Regions from separate parts of the Agarivorans sp. Z349TD_8 genome, predicted to be linked through region 1. Evidence: predicted binding sites of a transcription regulator. Region 1 holds the regulator's gene; each other region holds the start of a gene.
The links. The regulator sigma-54, encoded in region 1, starts transcription at its own class of promoters, with help from an activator protein. The targets are predictions, from matches to a motif close to GTTGGCACGNNNNTNGNNT.
Positions count from the first base shown of each region.

Region 2: ACRRS1_RS21405 (flagellar basal body L-ring protein FlgH) is a predicted target of sigma-54. The motif match lies at 3,762-3,780, and genes of this name have one in related genera.
Region 3: nifH (nitrogenase iron protein) is a predicted target of sigma-54. The motif match lies at 3,127-3,145, and genes of this name have one in related genera.

Region 1 is NZ_CP194037.2:4,165,823-4,171,916, forward strand. It holds gene lptC (LPS export ABC transporter periplasmic protein LptC) at 1-447, shown strand, start outside; gene lptA (lipopolysaccharide transport periplasmic protein LptA) at 410-955, shown strand; gene lptB (LPS export ABC transporter ATP-binding protein) at 952-1,677, shown strand; gene ACRRS1_RS18690 (RNA polymerase factor sigma-54) at 1,729-3,234, shown strand; gene hpf (ribosome hibernation promoting factor) at 3,261-3,548, shown strand; gene ptsN (PTS IIA-like nitrogen regulatory protein PtsN) at 3,557-4,000, shown strand; gene rapZ (RNase adapter RapZ) at 4,027-4,884, shown strand; gene ACRRS1_RS18710 (HPr family phosphocarrier protein) at 4,871-5,140, shown strand; gene mgtE (magnesium transporter) at 5,378-6,094, shown strand, end outside.
Region 2 is NZ_CP194037.2:4,734,251-4,740,344, forward strand. It holds gene ACRRS1_RS21390 (S8 family peptidase) at 1-543, opposite strand, end outside; gene ACRRS1_RS21395 (hypothetical protein) at 829-1,542, opposite strand; gene ACRRS1_RS21400 (flagellar assembly protein T N-terminal domain-containing protein) at 1,556-2,770, opposite strand; gene ACRRS1_RS21405 (flagellar basal body L-ring protein FlgH) at 2,778-3,536, opposite strand; gene ACRRS1_RS21410 (methyl-accepting chemotaxis protein) at 4,639-6,094, shown strand, end outside.
Region 3 is NZ_CP194037.2:2,234,313-2,240,406, forward strand. It holds gene ACRRS1_RS10150 (hypothetical protein) at 1-113, shown strand, start outside; gene ACRRS1_RS10155 (ABC transporter substrate-binding protein) at 933-2,018, shown strand; gene nifH (nitrogenase iron protein) at 3,191-4,069, shown strand; gene nifD (nitrogenase molybdenum-iron protein alpha chain) at 4,115-5,572, shown strand; gene nifK (nitrogenase molybdenum-iron protein subunit beta) at 5,677-6,094, shown strand, end outside.

The DNA of each region.
Region 1 (6,094 bases):
CCCAATTTTATTGCCGAACAGCTATACAGTGTTAGTTTTGGCGAACAGGGAAGGCCCCGCTATCGTATTTATGCCGAACAGATGGCGTATTTTGAGCAACTCAAGCACACCACTTTCAGCCAACCAAAAATCTTGGTATATCCCGATCCCAAACAACCTGTATGGCAAATCGTGGCCGATCAAGCTACAGTACAGCAGCAACACACGGTCATGTTAAATGACAATGTAGTAATTAAAAACTTAAGTCGCAGCAAATACGTTCGTGACTTAATTACAGACAGCTTGGAAATCGACCTGCAAAACGAAACCATGCATAGTGATAAACTCGTTACCGTTTATGGCCCATCCTACGAATTATATGGACGCGGAATGAACGGTGATTTAGCCAATGAAATAGTGACTTTATTAAATGATATCGAAGCGGTTTACCACAATCCACAAGAATAAATTAGCCTTTTTAGCAAGCCTGTTACTCATCAGTTGGGGGGCTCAAGCGCTTGAAGACGACTTCAATAAACAAATTGTCGTCGATGCCGACCGTCAACAGGTTAATATCAAAGAAAATCGCGTCACTTTTTATAATAATGTCGTCGTGACTCAAGGCTCGATAAAAATGCGCGCCGAAGAACTGAGCGTTATCGGAAGTGAGCAAAAAGGCAGCGAAGTGATGATAGCAAAAGGCAAACCAGCCACCTTCTATCAGCTCTTAGATAATGGTAAGCCCATTGAAGCAGAGGCGAACGAAGTGCGTTACGATTTGAAGACTCAAACGCTTACGCTTACTAACAATGCACTGCTGAAGCAAGAAGAAAGCTTAGTCAAAGGTCAAATGATTAAATACAGCATTAACAAACAAGAAATGGTTGCTCAGGGCGACCAAAACAATCGGGTGACCACCATTTTCTTACCCCAACAACTCAACAAAGTTGCCCCCAAGGCCACGCCTCAACCATGAGTACCTTAATTGCAGAAAACCTTGCCAAAAGTTACAAAGGGCGCAAGGTCGTTAAAAACGTGAGTCTCAATGTTGAAACTGGAAAAATTGTCGGTTTATTAGGGCCCAATGGCGCTGGAAAAACCACCACTTTTTATATGGTGGTTGGTTTAGTCCCAAGGGACCAAGGGCGGATCCTAATTGACAACGAAGATCTGTCAAGTACCGCCATGCATACCCGGGCTCGCAAAGGCATAGGTTACCTACCGCAAGAAGCATCTATCTTTCGTCGCCTCTCGGTAGAAAAGAATATTTTAGCGGTCTTAGAAACACGTAAAGACCTCGATAAACAACAACAAATGGGCGCGCTCGATGACTTACTTGAAGAGTTTCATATTGGTCATATTCGCAAGAATTTAGGCATGAGTCTGTCGGGCGGTGAACGTCGCCGAGTAGAAATTGCCCGCGCTCTAGCTGCCGCACCTAAGTTTATTTTGCTTGACGAACCCTTCGCAGGCGTGGATCCTATTTCTGTTATCGATATAAAAAAAATCATTGAACATCTTCGTGATCGCGGTCTGGGTGTATTGATCACCGACCACAATGTAAGAGAAACACTAGATGTTTGTGAGCACGCCTATATCGTTAGCCAAGGCGAACTGATAGCCTCAGGAAAACCTGAGGAGATACTTAAAAATGAGCATGTGAAACGAGTTTATCTCGGTGAACAATTCAAGCTATAGTTAAAGTATGTCCTCAAACGCGATAATAAAAAGAAGGAACAGCGGTAATTAATGAAAGCATCTTTGCAGTTGCGTCTTGGTCAGCAATTAACCATGACCCCCCAGTTACAACAGGCCATACGCTTACTCCAGCTTTCGACGCTGGATCTGCAGCAGGAAATCCAAGAAGCTTTGGAGAGTAATCCTCTGCTAGAAGCAGATGAAGCGCAAGCAAATGACGCAGACTCGGCTGAATTTAAATCAGCCAGCGAGCAAAATAGTGATGCAAACAATAGCCAAACGGAGATCGATAGCAGCCAGATGGAAACTGGCGATGCGATTAGTCAAGATACCGTCGCAGACGATCTTCCGGTTGACTCAACTTGGGATGACATTTACAGCGCGAGTTCGGCTCCTGCCAGCTCTTCATCCGGTAGCAGCAGTGATGACAACGACATGTTGTTTCAAGGTGAAACCGTTGACTCCTTACAAGATCACTTGCTCTGGCAAATGCGCCTCACGCCTTTTAGTGAAATAGACCAAGCGATCGCCCTCGCCATCATCGACGCAGTCGACCAATCAGGTTACCTGACCCAAGATTGTGAGCAATTACTTGAGGGACTACGTTCGATTGAAAATAATGATTTAGATGTCGAGTTAGATGAAATTGAAGCAGTACTTAAACGTATTCAGCACTTCGATCCAGTTGGTATTGCTGCCCGCTCTCTACAGGAATGCTTACTCATCCAATTAAGTCGTTTCAGCGAACAAACACCTTGGCTGAATGAAGCGAAAGACATCGTATCGAATCATATTGATGTATTAGCAAATCGAGATTTTCGTTTATTGGCCCGTAAAACCAAGTTAAAAGAGGAGCAGCTACGCGAAGTGATGCGGCTGATTCACACCTTAGAGCCAAGACCTGGTAATGCCGTCGAACCAAATCAAGCCCAATACGTAATTCCCGATGTCTCGGTGATTAAACGTCAAGGTCGCTGGGTGGTTGAACTCAATCCTGACGCGATGCCAAAACTACGCATCAATTCACATTATGCATCGATGACTAAAACCTCGACCAACGCCAACGATACCCAGTTTATTCGCAGCCATCTGCAAGAAGCAAAATGGTTCATCAAGAGTATTGAAAGCCGTAACGAAACCCTACTGAAAGTCTCTAATTGCATCGTGCATCACCAACAAGCTTTCTTTGAATATGGTGAAGAAGCCATGAAACCGATGGTATTGAATGATGTTGCCGAAGCGGTTGAAATGCATGAATCCACGATCTCTAGGGTCACGACTCAAAAATTCATGCATACCCCTCGCGGGATCTTCGAACTCAAATACTTTTTCTCTAGCCATGTGGCTACCGATGGTGGAGGAGAATGCTCCTCAACAGCCATTCGTGCATTAATTAAGAAACTGGTTGCTGCCGAGAATACCAGTAAACCACTCAGCGATAGTAAAATCGCTGATATTTTGGCAGATCAAGGCATCAAGGTGGCTAGGCGTACGATAGCTAAATATCGTGAGTCATTGGCTATTCCACCTTCTAACCAACGTAAGAGCCTTATTTAAAGGCCACTATAAAGGGGACGACATCTATGCAAATTAACCTTACTGGACACCACGTAGAAATCACTGAGTCTTTGAGAGAATATGTCCACACTAAGTTTACTAAGCTACAACGACGATTCGACCAAATTAATAATGTCCATGTTATTCTCAATGTCGAAAAACTGAATCAGATTGCCGAAGCCACTATACACCTAAATGGTGGTGAATTATTCGCCACTTCAGAACACGCTGATATGTACGCGGCCATCGATAGCCTCATCGATAAGCTCGATCGCCAAGTCATTAAGCATAAAGAAAAACTCACCAAACATTAGTCATAGTAATGCAAATAGATAAAGTACTAAGCTTGGACTGCACCCAAAGTGCAGTCCAATGTTCGTCAAAAAAACGAGCATTGGAATTGATCAGTGAACTGGTTGCGAAGCAACTCGACACCACATCTAAAAGTATATTTGAAAGTTTATTAAATCGTGAACGCATGGGCAGTACTGGCATTGGCCAAGGCATCGCGATCCCTCACGGTAGAATAGGCAATCAATACCATGCGACCGCAGTATTATTACGCTGTACTCCGGCGATTTCCTTTGACGCCATTGACAATCAAGCCGTTGATTTAATATTTGCCTTACTGGTTCCCGAAGACCAATGTCAACAACATCTAAATACTCTCGCTCAAGTTGCTGAAAAACTTAACGATAAGCAAATATGCAAACAACTTCGTACAGCACAAAGTGATGACGAATTATACACGATCATGATAGCCTAAGACTCTAATCGTTATTAGGGGTTATCATGGAACTGATTATCGTTAGCGGGCGCTCCGGTTCAGGTAAAACGGTCGCACTACGAGTATTAGAAGATTTAGGTTATTACTGTGTCGACAATTTACCAGTCGTATTATGGCGTCCTTTAATTGAACACCTAAAAAGACAGTACACCAAAGTCGCCATTAGCATCGATGTGCGAAATTTACCTGATGAACCCTCACCCATCGGTCAACTAATTCGCGATGAAGGCTCTGAGCTTAACCTATTAAGTATTTTTCTCGACGCGAAAGATGATGCGCTGATCCGCCGCTACAGTGAAACTCGGCGGGTTCATCCACTGAGTCAAAACGACATGTCTCTAGCCAAGGCCATAGAATCTGAAACCGCCCTGCTCGCCCCCATTTCTCGCAATGCTGACCTAAGAATAGATACCTCGCGTTTATCCGTACATGAATTGAGTCAGCTCATTCGATCGCGAGTGACCGGAGAACAACAACAGCAATTAATTATGGTGTTTGAGTCCTTTGGCTTTAAAAATGGCGTACCCAATGATGCCGATTACCTATTTGATGCTCGCTTTTTACCGAACCCGCACTGGCAAGAAGAACTACGACCTTTATGCGGTCTCGATCAAGCGGTTAAAGATTATTTAGCCAAGCAGCCTCTTGTAGAGCAGTACATCCAGCAAATCGCTGATTTATTAGGATCTTGGCTGCCGCATTTAGAAGCCAATAATCGCGCCTATCTGACCATCGCAATTGGTTGTACTGGCGGACAACATCGTAGTGTTTATGTCGCCGAACAACTGGCTGAACACTTTAGTCAAAAACGTAAGGTGCAGCGGCGCCATCGAACTTTGGAACATAAACTTGAAACTCACTAGACAAGTCGTCGTAAAAAACAAACTGGGCTTACACGCTCGCCCAGCCACCAAACTGGTCGAATTGGTACAAGAATTTGAAGCTGAAGTAAGTATTATTGACGGGGAAAAAACCGCTTCGGCTGCCAGCGTGATGGGATTGCTGGTATTGGCAAGCGCTCAAGGCAATACCCTCACGATAATCTCTGAAGGTAACGATGCAGAGGCTGCTCTCGATGCCATACAACAACTCGTTGAAGCAAACTTCGACGAGGAATAACGCGAATTTATTGATGCAACTGCTACACTAAGTCCTGTTGCATTTTTAGTGAATATTTATATCGTAGCGGACAAGGCAGAGCCTATCGCGTAGAAACAGCACTGATGCAGGTACTCAAGCCGTAAACTGTGACACATGTTACCCAAAGGGTTCCGCTGAAAACCTTTGTACCATCCGCGACAGGTTCACCCGCTCTAAAAGCGTGGTTTAATCTTTACACGACTATAAGGACCGCTTATGCCTGAAGAGATGGAGTTAAATCCTAATCAACACAAACGCCTACAGGAGCTAAACCAAGCGCTCGATAGTGGTATGTTTGTGCATGTTAGGCGAATGCTTCATCAGATGCCGCCTTGTGATGTCGCTCTACTATTAGAATCTAGCCCTCCCGCAGGTCGAAAAGTATTATGGCAACTCACCGATCCGGAAAAGCACGGTGAGATCCTCGAAGAATTAAACGAAGATGTCATGGAAGGGGTACTCCAATTAATGGCCCCCGAAACCCTTGCTGCAGCGACCGAGGGAATGGACACCGATGATATCGCCTACGTGCTTCGCAGCCTACCCGATAGTGTCTATCAAGAGGTATTGTCGCAAATGGATGGCCAAGACCGCCATCGAGTCGAAGCTGCGCTCGCTTATCCAGAAGACACCGCTGGCAGTATCATGAATACCGACACCATCACCCTGCGGGCAGATGTCAGTATTGATGTTGTATTGCGCTATTTGCGGCTTAGGGGCGAACTTCCTGAAGCAACGGATGCACTTTATGTTGTCGATGAGAATGATTTACTACTCGGCGATATCCCACTATCAACCTTGCTCACCGTTAATCCAAGCGTCAACGTCAGAGAGGTAATGGATAGTAATGCTGAAACCATACCGGTCGCCATGGATGAAGATGACGTGGCTTCCCTGTTTGAACGCCACGACTGGATATCTGCCCCAGTAGTT
Region 2 (6,094 bases), 570 kb from region 1:
GAGAGTTTGATTGGCATCCGTATAAGTGGTCACGAGTACATAGTAACTGTCGGCTGCATCGACACTGAGGTATTCAGTTTGATTCACGCCAATAGAGCTCGCCACCTCCGCATTCAGATCACTAACTCGATACAAAACCAGATCAAAATCACTGTTCGCTGCGCTTCCCTGTTGCCAGTCGGCGATTTCTAAGAATATCGACTGGCCCTGCTCTAAATCTACTTTATAAACATCAATATCATCATTCTCGTCGGCAAACCGATCATCGGCCACCCCCGTCGCTTCACTCGTTAAATAGCCACTAACTACGGCAATCGGTGGGAGTTGTTGCGCGGTACTGCTGGTATTGTTGGTTACATAAGGCGCATTAAAATCATTTACATCACTATCAATGACAGTATTCGATAATACGTTTGCGGTCCCTGAAAGCAGATAGCTTGGGAGTTCTTCTGTGACATTACCGTCACTACTACCATTACTCTCCCCACCCCCACCACAGGCAAACAAGCTTAATGCAAGTAACCAAAGCACAATAATTTTCATATATTCCCTTACCTAAACCGACACATTCTTCATGCCATCATATTCAATCTTCATCAAAAGAACATGTGAAGATATAATATCACTTAGTTTTTTTACATTTATGCTATGTAAAACAAAGGGTATTAAATTGTAAAGAATTGTCATGAGTCCGATCTTACTGCGCGGTGAACTCACTTGAAAACGACTGACGCGCTTTCACTCAGCGATGTAATACGCAGCAACATTAGCGGGTCTTGAAGAGAAGTGAAATACCAAGACTCCTCTCAATCAAAGAACAGCCAGCGATTAACTATTCTCTTCTATACCTTTTTGTTGATTAATTTTGGCTGCTTGAGCATCGAGAATGGCTTGAGGAATTGTCCCCTTGGTTTTAATTGCCCCGGTGAGGTTGGCTGCGGTTTTCGCTTCCGCCGATTCGGTCACTCCTGCAATTTTAGACCCGACCGCCTCTACTAAATCGCTGACACCTGCAATTTTGGACTCTGCACCAAGCGCCTGCTCTCCGATAGCTTTCACTTGGTCCAAGGCCGTTTGTTGGCCGACACTTTCCACGCTTGATGTCACTGCCGTGGCAATTGGGTTACCTGATAAACCAGCAACCAAAGCTGCCGCAAGCGTTTGCCCGAGTTGAGTAAATTGTGCTTCGATATCAGTTTTTAAGCCACTTTGTAATAAATCAGTTCCCGCTAAACCCGCAGCGATAGGATTTCCAGAGGCTAAACCTAAACCTAAATCCAAAGCTTTAGGCGCCAATTCTTCAAGACTTAGATCCTTCGGCTCAGCCTTTGCGGTTTGTTCCTCGGTGGTGAGCTTATCAGCCGCTTGCCCTAAGGACTCCGTAGCACTTGAATCACCTAACTGAAGCACTTGCTTTAGGGTTTCAGCAAAACCACCATTACTACTTTCTTCCGCGGTCTGTTGAGCGTTTACCTCGATAAGCTTAGGTTTATAAGCGATATCTTGGGTTGCGAGTGGCGTCGAGTTATAAGTGCTGCTCATTGTATCTTCCTTGCTAATTAATTGAGTCGTCTAGGGCAAAAGGGTCTTGATTAACCGCGACCAACACATCCCTAATTTGAATATTTGCCATTTCCGAGTAGCGCTGTGTGCTTAACACGGCTCGATCTGACTGTACCGATACAACCGTGAGTTGAGTATTGTCGGCATTAAAGATCGGGCCTTTTAAACCACCATCAAGATGCATCAGATATTGCTGACGAACCAGTTCAAATTTATCCCCTTTACGCACGCCGTTTACTCGTCCGATATTAATCACAACCTGACCATTATAGATACCAACAACTTTGGCGAGGCTTTGTCGGCAATACAACGAATCTTCAACATCTTGAACTGACTGATCTATATAGGAATCAATCAGTTTGCCATAATCCGAAGACCAAAACGTTTCACCAGTTACATCAAACTTCATAGTGACATCAAACGGCCACTCTCGATTCGAGCCATAATTTTTACGTAAAACAGTCTCTCCATTGATTCCATCAATCACAAACAACTTCATCTGAAAGTTTCGTTGTTTCACCGTATCACTGATGCCCAGCAGATTGGTGGAAGTCTCGTTATAACTGGACATATCGACGATTTGACCAAACAGGATGTATTGCACATCGAATTTTTCCGATAACGAACGAGCGAACGTGAGCATTTGCGATTCTAAATCATGCGAGTAACGACCATCCAAAGCAATTTGCTGAGTCATTAAATGACGCGCATCCACCCGCTTGCTGTTTTGCTTGAAACGATGAAAAACTCTTCGTGATACCTCTTCCGGTGTACGATAAATTCCGCCCAACTGAGCATGCTCACGCTTTTGTAGCTGAAAAGGACCAACAAATAAGGTCTTCGCATAACTGTCCTTTTCACAGCTATTAAGGGGAAAGATATCAGCCGCGACTTTCACCACAATCTGGTCTTCCTTGATCGTCTCAACTAACAGCTTCATGTCATACACTTCGCCATTAGTGCGAACCGTTAGTTCATCGGTTTCCAGCACTCCAGATTTAACAACCTGCAAAGACTTAACACTCGCCCCACCCCGATACATTAATGTGATCAACGCAGCTTGGATCGCTTGCTGGCGAGCAGTATCGACTTGACCATCAATAATCCGCGCCTGTCCTTCTCCCTCCAGCCACACGCCGTAACAAGGAACAACCAATAGCGCATACAAAAAAGCACTAGAGTAAATCAATCTCAATAGGTACATCATCAACTTCCTATAAAGGCCACATACTTCCACCTAGGAACGAAGACAACCAACCTTGAGTTTGCACGTCGGCATGATCCCCTGTACCACTAAACTCGATCCGTGCATCGGCCACTTGATAAGAGCCGATCGTATTATTTTCCGCAACATCTAGAGGCCGAACAATACCGGTAAACCGCATATACTCTTTCCCGTTATTAATTACCAGCCACTTCTCTCCGCGTACCACCAGGTTGCCATTGTTAAGAATGTCGACCACCGATACCGTAATTCTCCCAGATAAACGATGTCGTTGATTGGCGTCTGAAGAACCATCAAAATCTTGCTTCTGATTCATTTCTAGTTGCACTTCTCGACCATTAATAGTCAAGGTGCCACCAGGTACCGAAATCGGATCCAACTTATAGCTATTTTCTTTCCCCAGAGTTGAACTAGCCGACTTAGTCGCAGTTGCTTCCTCATCAAGTAAAATGGTGATGGTATCGCCTAAAGCGAAAGGAGGTGTATAACTATATAAACTCCGCGAAGTGTTGCTGTTAAACATCGAGCCGGTCACAATCACTGGTGCCGCCGCAGGGCCGGGTTCAATAGGCGCATAGTAAGGGTCATCTGGAATTGGTGAACGATGATCGGTACTCACCGTGACTTGTCGCTGACTACTGTCTTCATGCTCTTGGACGCTTTCCACAACATCTTCTACGCCCTCTTTAATAGTCGAACATGCAGCTAACAAGGCTATACTGCACATCACCATCATCCTAGTTATCATTGATCTATTCCCACTTCCGCTAGTTCCGTTTATTACTCTTTCATATACTTTACTGAAGAGGACTGAACGCCCCTTTTAATTAGCTGCTTAAATAAAACATAAACAACTTATAGCAAAGCAAATGCCACTAACGTCATTAGAAACACATCCTTACGAAGATCTAATCGACACAAACGTGTAATCACCGACAACAATCCGTCGCTTAGGTCATTCACCAATGATTTAATGCAAATTAAATGCCACTAAATTCATATATTTCAGCATTTTATGTTAATTTTGAAATTTGATGTAAATTTTTATTTAGCGCTGCCGATAAACAATATGACTGTTGTTTATTAACTAAACAGTAAAATCCATGTAGAATCGGCAAATCTTGCCTGTGAACGGCAAAAAATTGTCATAAAAAAATGAAACTGCGGAAAAACATTTCCCATAAGCTTATGATTTATAAATAGGAATTGTTCAATCCAAGAGCATATAATGTAATATTCGAAGTAGTCCCCTCCCACACATAACGGCTTCTTAACAGATGTTCTTCCAAAACTATTTTTACAGTGCTTGATTACTTCTTGATTCAGAGACTGTACTGCTAAACTCGATAACCCCCGCTAAAAGAGCCCGCTTATTAAACTCTTATCGATATGACTTAGGAATATTTTTGCAGCAGAAAATGCCAAGACCATCGACGCCATTTATTCAAGCTCATAGCGTTCACCAGCCAGTTTTAGATCTGAAGCAAATCAAAAGATAAACCAGCCCTTAAAGCACTCGATCAATATGCCGAGCAACTAATGTCAAAAGACCTTATAAATTAAATCGTCAAATAATTTGAAACTATTAATGCGGAAACTACTATTAAGTTGAGTTGCTTACTTTATAACCTTAAAAACCGAAGTTGATTTCTATGTCCCATAAATTGGTTTAGCTACTAAATTTTTCTAGGAAAGAAAGTACGTCTCGATTACGGTGAATTGCTTTTCATAGACTAACAAGATCAAATTTATCCAATGATGATAATTCAAGCATAGGGTAATAATTGATCGCATGACTGGTAACTAGACCCCAAGTAACACCGTTGCTGGGCCAAAATGGTAATAGACAAATGTTAAAACTTAAAGATATTAGAGTCAGTATTAAACTTAGCATCCTTATTAGTGTCGCAATCATAGGCTTTATAAGTCTGTCGCTAATTTCGGCAAACACCCTCAGCCGTAACTTAACCTTTGAACGAGAATCACGCCTCAAGGCAGTGGTTAATGCGGCTCTCAGCCAAATAGCCGACTTCAATCAACGATATTCTAAAGAAGAAGCTCAAGCTCGAACCAAGGAGTTGATCGAAGCAACTCGTTTTGATGGTAATAACTACCTATATATTATTGATACTTCACGCCGAATATTAGCTCATCCGATACGGGCCGATCTGATTGGTCAGCAAATGGGCGACGCAAGCAAAGGCTCCAAAGAACACTATTGGTACGACATGGTTAATGCTGGGCAGAGGCCAAATGGTGGCATCGTTACCTACCCTTGGACTAATGGCAACATGCAAGCCTCGAATAAAATCGCCTATCTTCGAAATTTTCAAGCTTGGGGCTGGATCGTCGGTGCAGGAATGCTAACCGACGACATTGCTCAAGAAGTGAACAATCAGGTATTAAAAATGGCGGGAGCCACCTTGCTGATTATCGTTATTATGATCCTGTTGGGTTATATCATTAGCTCTTCCGTAGTGAAACCGCTTGAAGACATTAAGCAAGCGATGAAATCAGTCGCCGATGGCGATCTCACGGCCAAAATTCCAGTTCATGGCCAAGATGAAATTGGTATTGTTGCCATGCGAATTAACGAAAGTATTCGCTCGGTTCGTAAAGCTTTACTTGAGTCGGTGAACTCAGCGAAACAACTAGCAGATGCTGCAACACGCATCGCCTCTTCTGCAGAAGAAACAAGTCAAGCTGTGACCAATCAACGAGACCAACTAAACCAACTAGCAACAGCGATGAATCAAATGTCGGCAACCGTTGCCGAAGTGGCAGGTTATGCTGAATCTACTGCAACTGACACAATTAATGCCAGTAAAGAGGCAAAACTTGGTAATAACGACGTAAGTTTAAGTGTTGATAGCATTAAAACTTTATCCGTTGAACTAGAATCGGCCACCGATCAAGTGAATAAGTTAAAAGAAGGAGTGATGGAGATCAGTGATGTCACCTCAGTGATCAGTAGTATTTCTGAACAAACCAACTTGCTCGCATTAAACGCTGCCATTGAAGCCGCTCGAGCCGGAGAACAAGGTCGAGGATTTGCGGTCGTCGCCGATGAAGTTAGAAATTTAGCAGCAAGGACTAATCAATCAACCGAAGAGATCCAAAGCACAATTAATCGCCTACAAAAACTCGCCGTTGATACCGCCAGTGTGATGCAAAAAAGTAAAGACTTAGCGCATGTTAGCGTTCAATCCGCAGAAAGTTGCGGCAGCGATCTAGGAACCATTGTCAGTCATATTGAACATGTAAGTGACCAATCGACCCAAATCGCAACGGCTGCCGAAGAACAGA
Region 3 (6,094 bases), 1.9 Mb from region 1:
AGTACTCACAATTATCACCAGGATTACAGTCTAAGTTAAATAAAATTGATTTTTTAAAGTATCCTTTTGATATGTTTGTCGTTATTGAAGGTGCTTGGGGCCTCCCTCATTAATGCACCATAACAGGGCGAGCGCATGAGTATTTTTTAAGCATAAAGTGGTTATAGGTTGAATAACATCTTACTAAGCCACAATTAAACTGCCTGCGCTTTTACTCTCTATCCTTTACGCCGTGCTCAATTTGAGCAAAAAGAAGAGCATAGACATCCATGTTAAAAACTACAGGGACAGTAACAACGTTAGTGAAGTGAACACCACTGAAATCATTTAGTCCTCAGGTTATTGTCATGCCGATTAACGGCTAAATTCACAGTAGGTGACTCAGTTTGATGCAATTAACCAGACAGTCATCCCAACGAGCTGCTTTAGAATGACAATCTTGTTATTTCTTGCCATGCCTAGCTAGAATATATAAGGGCTCGCCATATTGTTGTGAAGTCATGTCCGCATCTCTGCTATTCCAACTCCCAACTCCCAACTCCCAACTCCCAACTCCCAACTCCCAACTCCCAACTCTTAGTTCTTAGCTCCTAACACGCCACCTATAACTGCAGTTAATATCGCCATCGGTAAACGTAAGTGAATAACCATGATTTGAACTGAATCTTCACCAGAAATGGAAAGCCAAATAAAGTTAAAGATCGCTTTCAGCCCCCTTGTTGCATCAAGTATAGAGTGTCCAGAAGCAGTACTTTTTATTTTTTCTTAATATTCAATTGCTTAATGTTAATTTCTTGTCAATATATTGCCTGTTTTGTATCAAATGAAAATGATGTTTATTTGCATTATCGTTAGCGAGTGGATAGTGTGACGCAGTCTTCAAGGCAGTTCAGTATTAATCGGTTAGCAAAATAGATAAGGATTCATATAAAATGTACAAAATATTACTTGGCTTAATCGCTGCTATTTTTAGTCAGGTTTCGTTTGCAAAACTCACCACTGTCACGGATGTTATTGATCGTGAAGTCACTTTTGATGCCCCTGCGCAACGTGTAGTTGTTGGCTTTTATCCAGAAGACTATATGGCAATAGGTACTGAGGCGGCATTTGATAATGTTGTTGGGATGGCAAAATACATGTGGGAAACTCGCACTGAAAACTGGGAGTTATATGTAAAACACCGTCCTTCTTTAAAAAATATTCCTGACATGGGTCGAGTGGATACCAACTCTTTCTCTGTTGAAAAGGTCATAGCACTAAATCCTGATCTATTGATGCTAGCCGAGTGGCAATATAAAGCGCTGGGGAGTGAAGTATCACGCTTCGAGTCTGTAGGGATCCCGATTATCGTTGTTGATTACAATGCCCAAACCGTAGAGCGTCATGTTAAGAGTACTGAGCTAATAGGTGTTATTACTGGCCAGGAAGAGCGCGCAGCCAAAATTTCGAGTGAGTACCAGCAAAGTGTAGAGATGATCAACGCTAGGTTAAAAGAAGCCAACCTGCCTAAACCGAAGGTTTATACTGAATACGGAGGTGCCGGTGTGGAAGAAATTGGTTATACGTTTGGTAAAAACATGTGGGGTGCTATTTCCACAATGGCTGGCGCAGATAATATCGCAGCTCCTTATGTCGAATGGTGGGGAAAACTCAATCCTGAACAAATTATTGCCGCTAACCCAGACATTGTCGTTATCACTGGTTATGAATCTGGTCGAGCAAATAAAACAGCGATGGTTATGGGACAAGGAGTTGATGAAGAGTTAGCGAAGCAACGTCTTCTCGGCTATAAAAATCGCGATGACTGGACAACGTTAGCAGCTGTGAAAAACAATCGAATCTATGGTGCATATCACGGTGCGGTTCGGACGATTTTGGATGGTGCTATGATCCAATATTACGCCAAGATAATGTATCCGGAAGTTTTTAAAGATTTAGACCCAGTTGAGTATTACCAAAATTTCTATAAAAAATACCTACCTGTTCGACCGAAAGGCACGTTTATGACTCACTTATAGTTGATTACTTACAAGTAACAATACGGGAGTCAGTGACTCCCTAACAAGATAGCTAGACAGCGATTCCTGTTTTAAAATGTCTTCTTATTTTTCCAGCGTAGAGCTTGTATTGAGAAAACGATCTAGCTTGGTGAGCGCAGCACCACAAAGAACACTCTTGGTTGCAAGTCCCAGAGTGTGAAGACGTTTTTGAGGAATCGAGGGGCGATTCAACATTGCAACGCGATGAAAACTATAACTCAATATGCTTAAACAAAAAGTTGGGAGAGACGCATATTCTAGGACAAGCAATGCTTGACCAGCCACCATGTTATAGGCCAAATTAAGAGTGTGTATTCCCCTCTAACGCTTATTTAAGTAAGAGCTCTACAGACACATTACTTTTATAAAAACTGATACACATACAATCAATCTAATATCAAATTTAGCCGTATTATCTTCATTGATAAAGATGGAATTGCTTACTGGCTAGTGATGTGAAAAGGTTGATCATGGTAACAAATAGCTAGACTGTCATCCTAACTCCCCAAACACATGTTTGCGCTATTGTGAGCAATGATACAGCAAGCCATTTATAGGATTTAGTCGTGATTTGTCAGAACGTGGGCAAAATCGAGTATGAGCGCCTATCCGTTACTGGTTGAGGATACCACCCCTTATATTAGGCGCTAGCGGTTTATATTGCGGTTAATGCTGTCGCCTATCGTGAGTGGGATGTGCCTGCGCATATCATTGAGTTAAGCCATAACCACGATAAACCGAGAACCACAGCCCTAAGTTTACTGTTGCAAGCATTGCACAATCTGTTGTGGTGTTCACTTAAGCAGCTGACGCTGCTGGTTAGGTTCGATAATGACATTTAGCCCAGTGGCATGATCGAGCTGCATTTTATATTACTTGTCCTGAACATTTTCTCAATATTGAGTGATTTAATTGTATCTAAGTCATTTATTCATTTGTTGGGGGGCGCTCCGCAAGCACAATCATTCTTACAATGATTGTTGTGTAAGCGACATTGATGAGGGCTTTGTGGCACGAACTTGCGACAAAAACTTCTTGGTGATGATTTATTCTTGTTTTTATTCAATGACTTATGGTTTTTATTCCAGTTGGCTCGGTATTCGCAATAGTTACTGCGGGAACCGTTTATCAAGCTAAAGGAAGAAAATATTATGGCTATTCGTCAATGTGCAATTTACGGAAAAGGTGGTATTGGTAAATCAACTACTACCCAAAACTTAGTAGGTGCTTTAGCAGAAGCTGGCAAGAAAGTAATGATTATCGGCTGTGATCCTAAAGCGGATTCAACCCGCCTTATTTTACATGCAAAAGCGCAAAACACCATTATGGAAATGGCTGCTGATGCGGGTTCTGTAGAAGATATCGAATTAGAAGATGTACTTAAAGTCGGTTACGGCGGTGTTCGTTGTGTTGAGTCTGGCGGTCCTGAGCCAGGTGTAGGTTGTGCGGGTCGTGGTGTGATTACTGCGATTAACTTCTTAGAAGAAGAAGGCGCCTATGAAGAAGATCTCGATTTCGTATTCTACGACGTATTGGGTGACGTGGTTTGTGGTGGTTTCGCTATGCCTATTCGCGAAAACAAAGCGCAAGAAATCTACATCGTGGTATCGGGTGAGATGATGGCGATGTATGCCGCAAACAACATCTCTAAAGGGATTTGTAAATATGCTGCCACCGGTAGTGTTCGTTTAGCGGGTCTGATTTGTAACTCACGTAAATGTGACCGTGAAGATGAACTGATTGAAGCGCTTGCGGCCAAAATTGGTACTCAAATGATCCATTTCGTACCGCGTGACAACGTTGTACAACAAGCTGAAATTCGTCGTATGACCGTGATTGAGTACAACCCTAAATGTAATCAAGCCGATGAATATCGCGCCCTCGCCAATAAAATCATCAACAACGAGTTATTTGTCGTTCCGACTCCTGTGACTATGGATGAGTTAGAAGAGTTGCTTATGGAATTCGGCATCATGGACGCAGAAGACGAGTCGATCATTGGTCAAGTTGCTGAAGAAGTGACCGCCTAATCATTCACCAACCAAGTGATCTTATTGATGCTATAGGAGGCAGCAATGTCTAACAATAAAGCAGAAACTCAAGCGCTGATTGATGAAGTGCTAGAAGTTTATCCAGAAAAAGCCAAAGCGGATCGTAAAAAGCACCTCGATGCCAACGACAGTGGAACGGGTAGTTGTATTACCGCTAACCGTAAGTCGTTGCCAGGGGTGATGACCGCGCGGGGCTGTGCTTACGCGGGTTCGAAAGGGGTTGTGTGGGGACCAATTAAAGATATGGTGCATATCTCTCATGGTCCTGTGGGGTGTGGCCAATACTCACGCGCTGGCCGTCGTAACTATTATACCGGTTATACCGGGGTAAACAGCTTCGGCACCATGAACTTTACCTCTGATTTCCAAGAGCGCGACATTGTGTTTGGGGGCGATAAAAAACTTGCCACCATGATCGACGAAGTGGAAATGTTGTTTCCATTAGCGAGCGGGATTTCTATTCAATCAGAATGTCCTGTCGGGCTGATCGGTGATGATATCGAAGCGGTTGCTAAAACCAAAGGTGCAGAAATCGGTAAAACCATCGTGCCAGTGCGTTGTGAAGGTTTCCGTGGGGTGAGTCAGTCGCTGGGTCACCACATCGCCAACGATACTTTACGAGATTACGTCTTGGATAAGTCGGAAGGTAAAGAAGTCGCGACCACCGATTACGATGTGGCCATCATTGGTGATTACAACATTGGTGGTGATGCCTGGTCTTCACGGATCTTATTGGAAGAAATTGGTTTACGGGTCGTGGCGCAGTGGTCGGGTGACGGTACCTTACCAGAGCTTGAAAATACCCCTTCGGTGAAGCTTAACCTAGTTCACTGTTATCGTTCGATGAACTACATCTGTCGCCACATGGAAGAAAAATACGGTGTGCCATGGATGGAATACAACTTATTTGGTCCCACTAAGTGTGAAGAATCCTTACGCGCTATTGCGGCCAAGTTCGATGAGAAAATTCAGGCCAAGGCTGAAGAAGTGATTGCTGGTTACAAAGCGCAATGGCAAGCCGTTGTCGACAAGTATCGTCCTCGCTTGGAAGGCAAGAAAGTCATGTTATATGTGGGTGGGTTGCGTCCGCGTCACGTGATTGGTGCCTATGAAGATTTAGGTATGGAAATTGTTGGTGCGGGTTATGAATTTGGTCATAACGATGATTACAGCAAAACCGTCCCTGAAGTGAAAGATGCCACCTTGATTTACGATGACGTAACAGGTTACGAGTTAGAAGCATTTGCCGACAAACTGAAACCCGATCTGATTGGTGCCGGTGTGAAAGAAAAATACATCTTCCAAAAAATGGGGATCCCATTCCGTCAAATGCACAGCTGGGATTATTCCGGTCCTTATCATGGCTTCGATGGGTTTGCCATCTTCGCCCGCGACATGGACATGACGCTGAACAACCCTTGCTGGAATAAGTTAACGCCACCATGGAAGGCGGATAAGACAGAAAATCAAGCAGCTGCTTAAGCGCAGTCTAGTTTGCTTAGCAAGGTCAGGATGAGTGCAACCGCACTTGAGTGTTTAACTCAATCCGTTAGTTCACAGATGAGTGGCGCGGAAGGAGATATAAAATGAGTCAATCAGTAGACGATATCAAAGCTGGCTACCCGCTGTTTCAGCAGCCAGAATATCAAGACATGATGGCGCGCAAACGTGCCGATCATGAAGAAGGCGTGAGTGACGAGAAGATCAAAGAAGTCTTTGAGTGGACCACCACCGAAGCGTACCAAGAGCTTAACTTTTCACGCAAAACCTTAACCATCGATCCCGCAAAGGCCTGCCAACCACTTGGTTCGGTATTATGTGCCTTGGGTTTCGAAAAAACCCTCCCTTATGTACATGGTTCGCAAGGATGTGTGGCTTATTTCCGCACTTACTTTAACCGTCACTTTAAAGAGCCAGTGGCTTGTGTGTCAGATTCGATGACCGAAGATGCAGCGGTATTTGGCGGCCAAAAAAATATGTACGACGGTCTTCAAAACTCCTTGG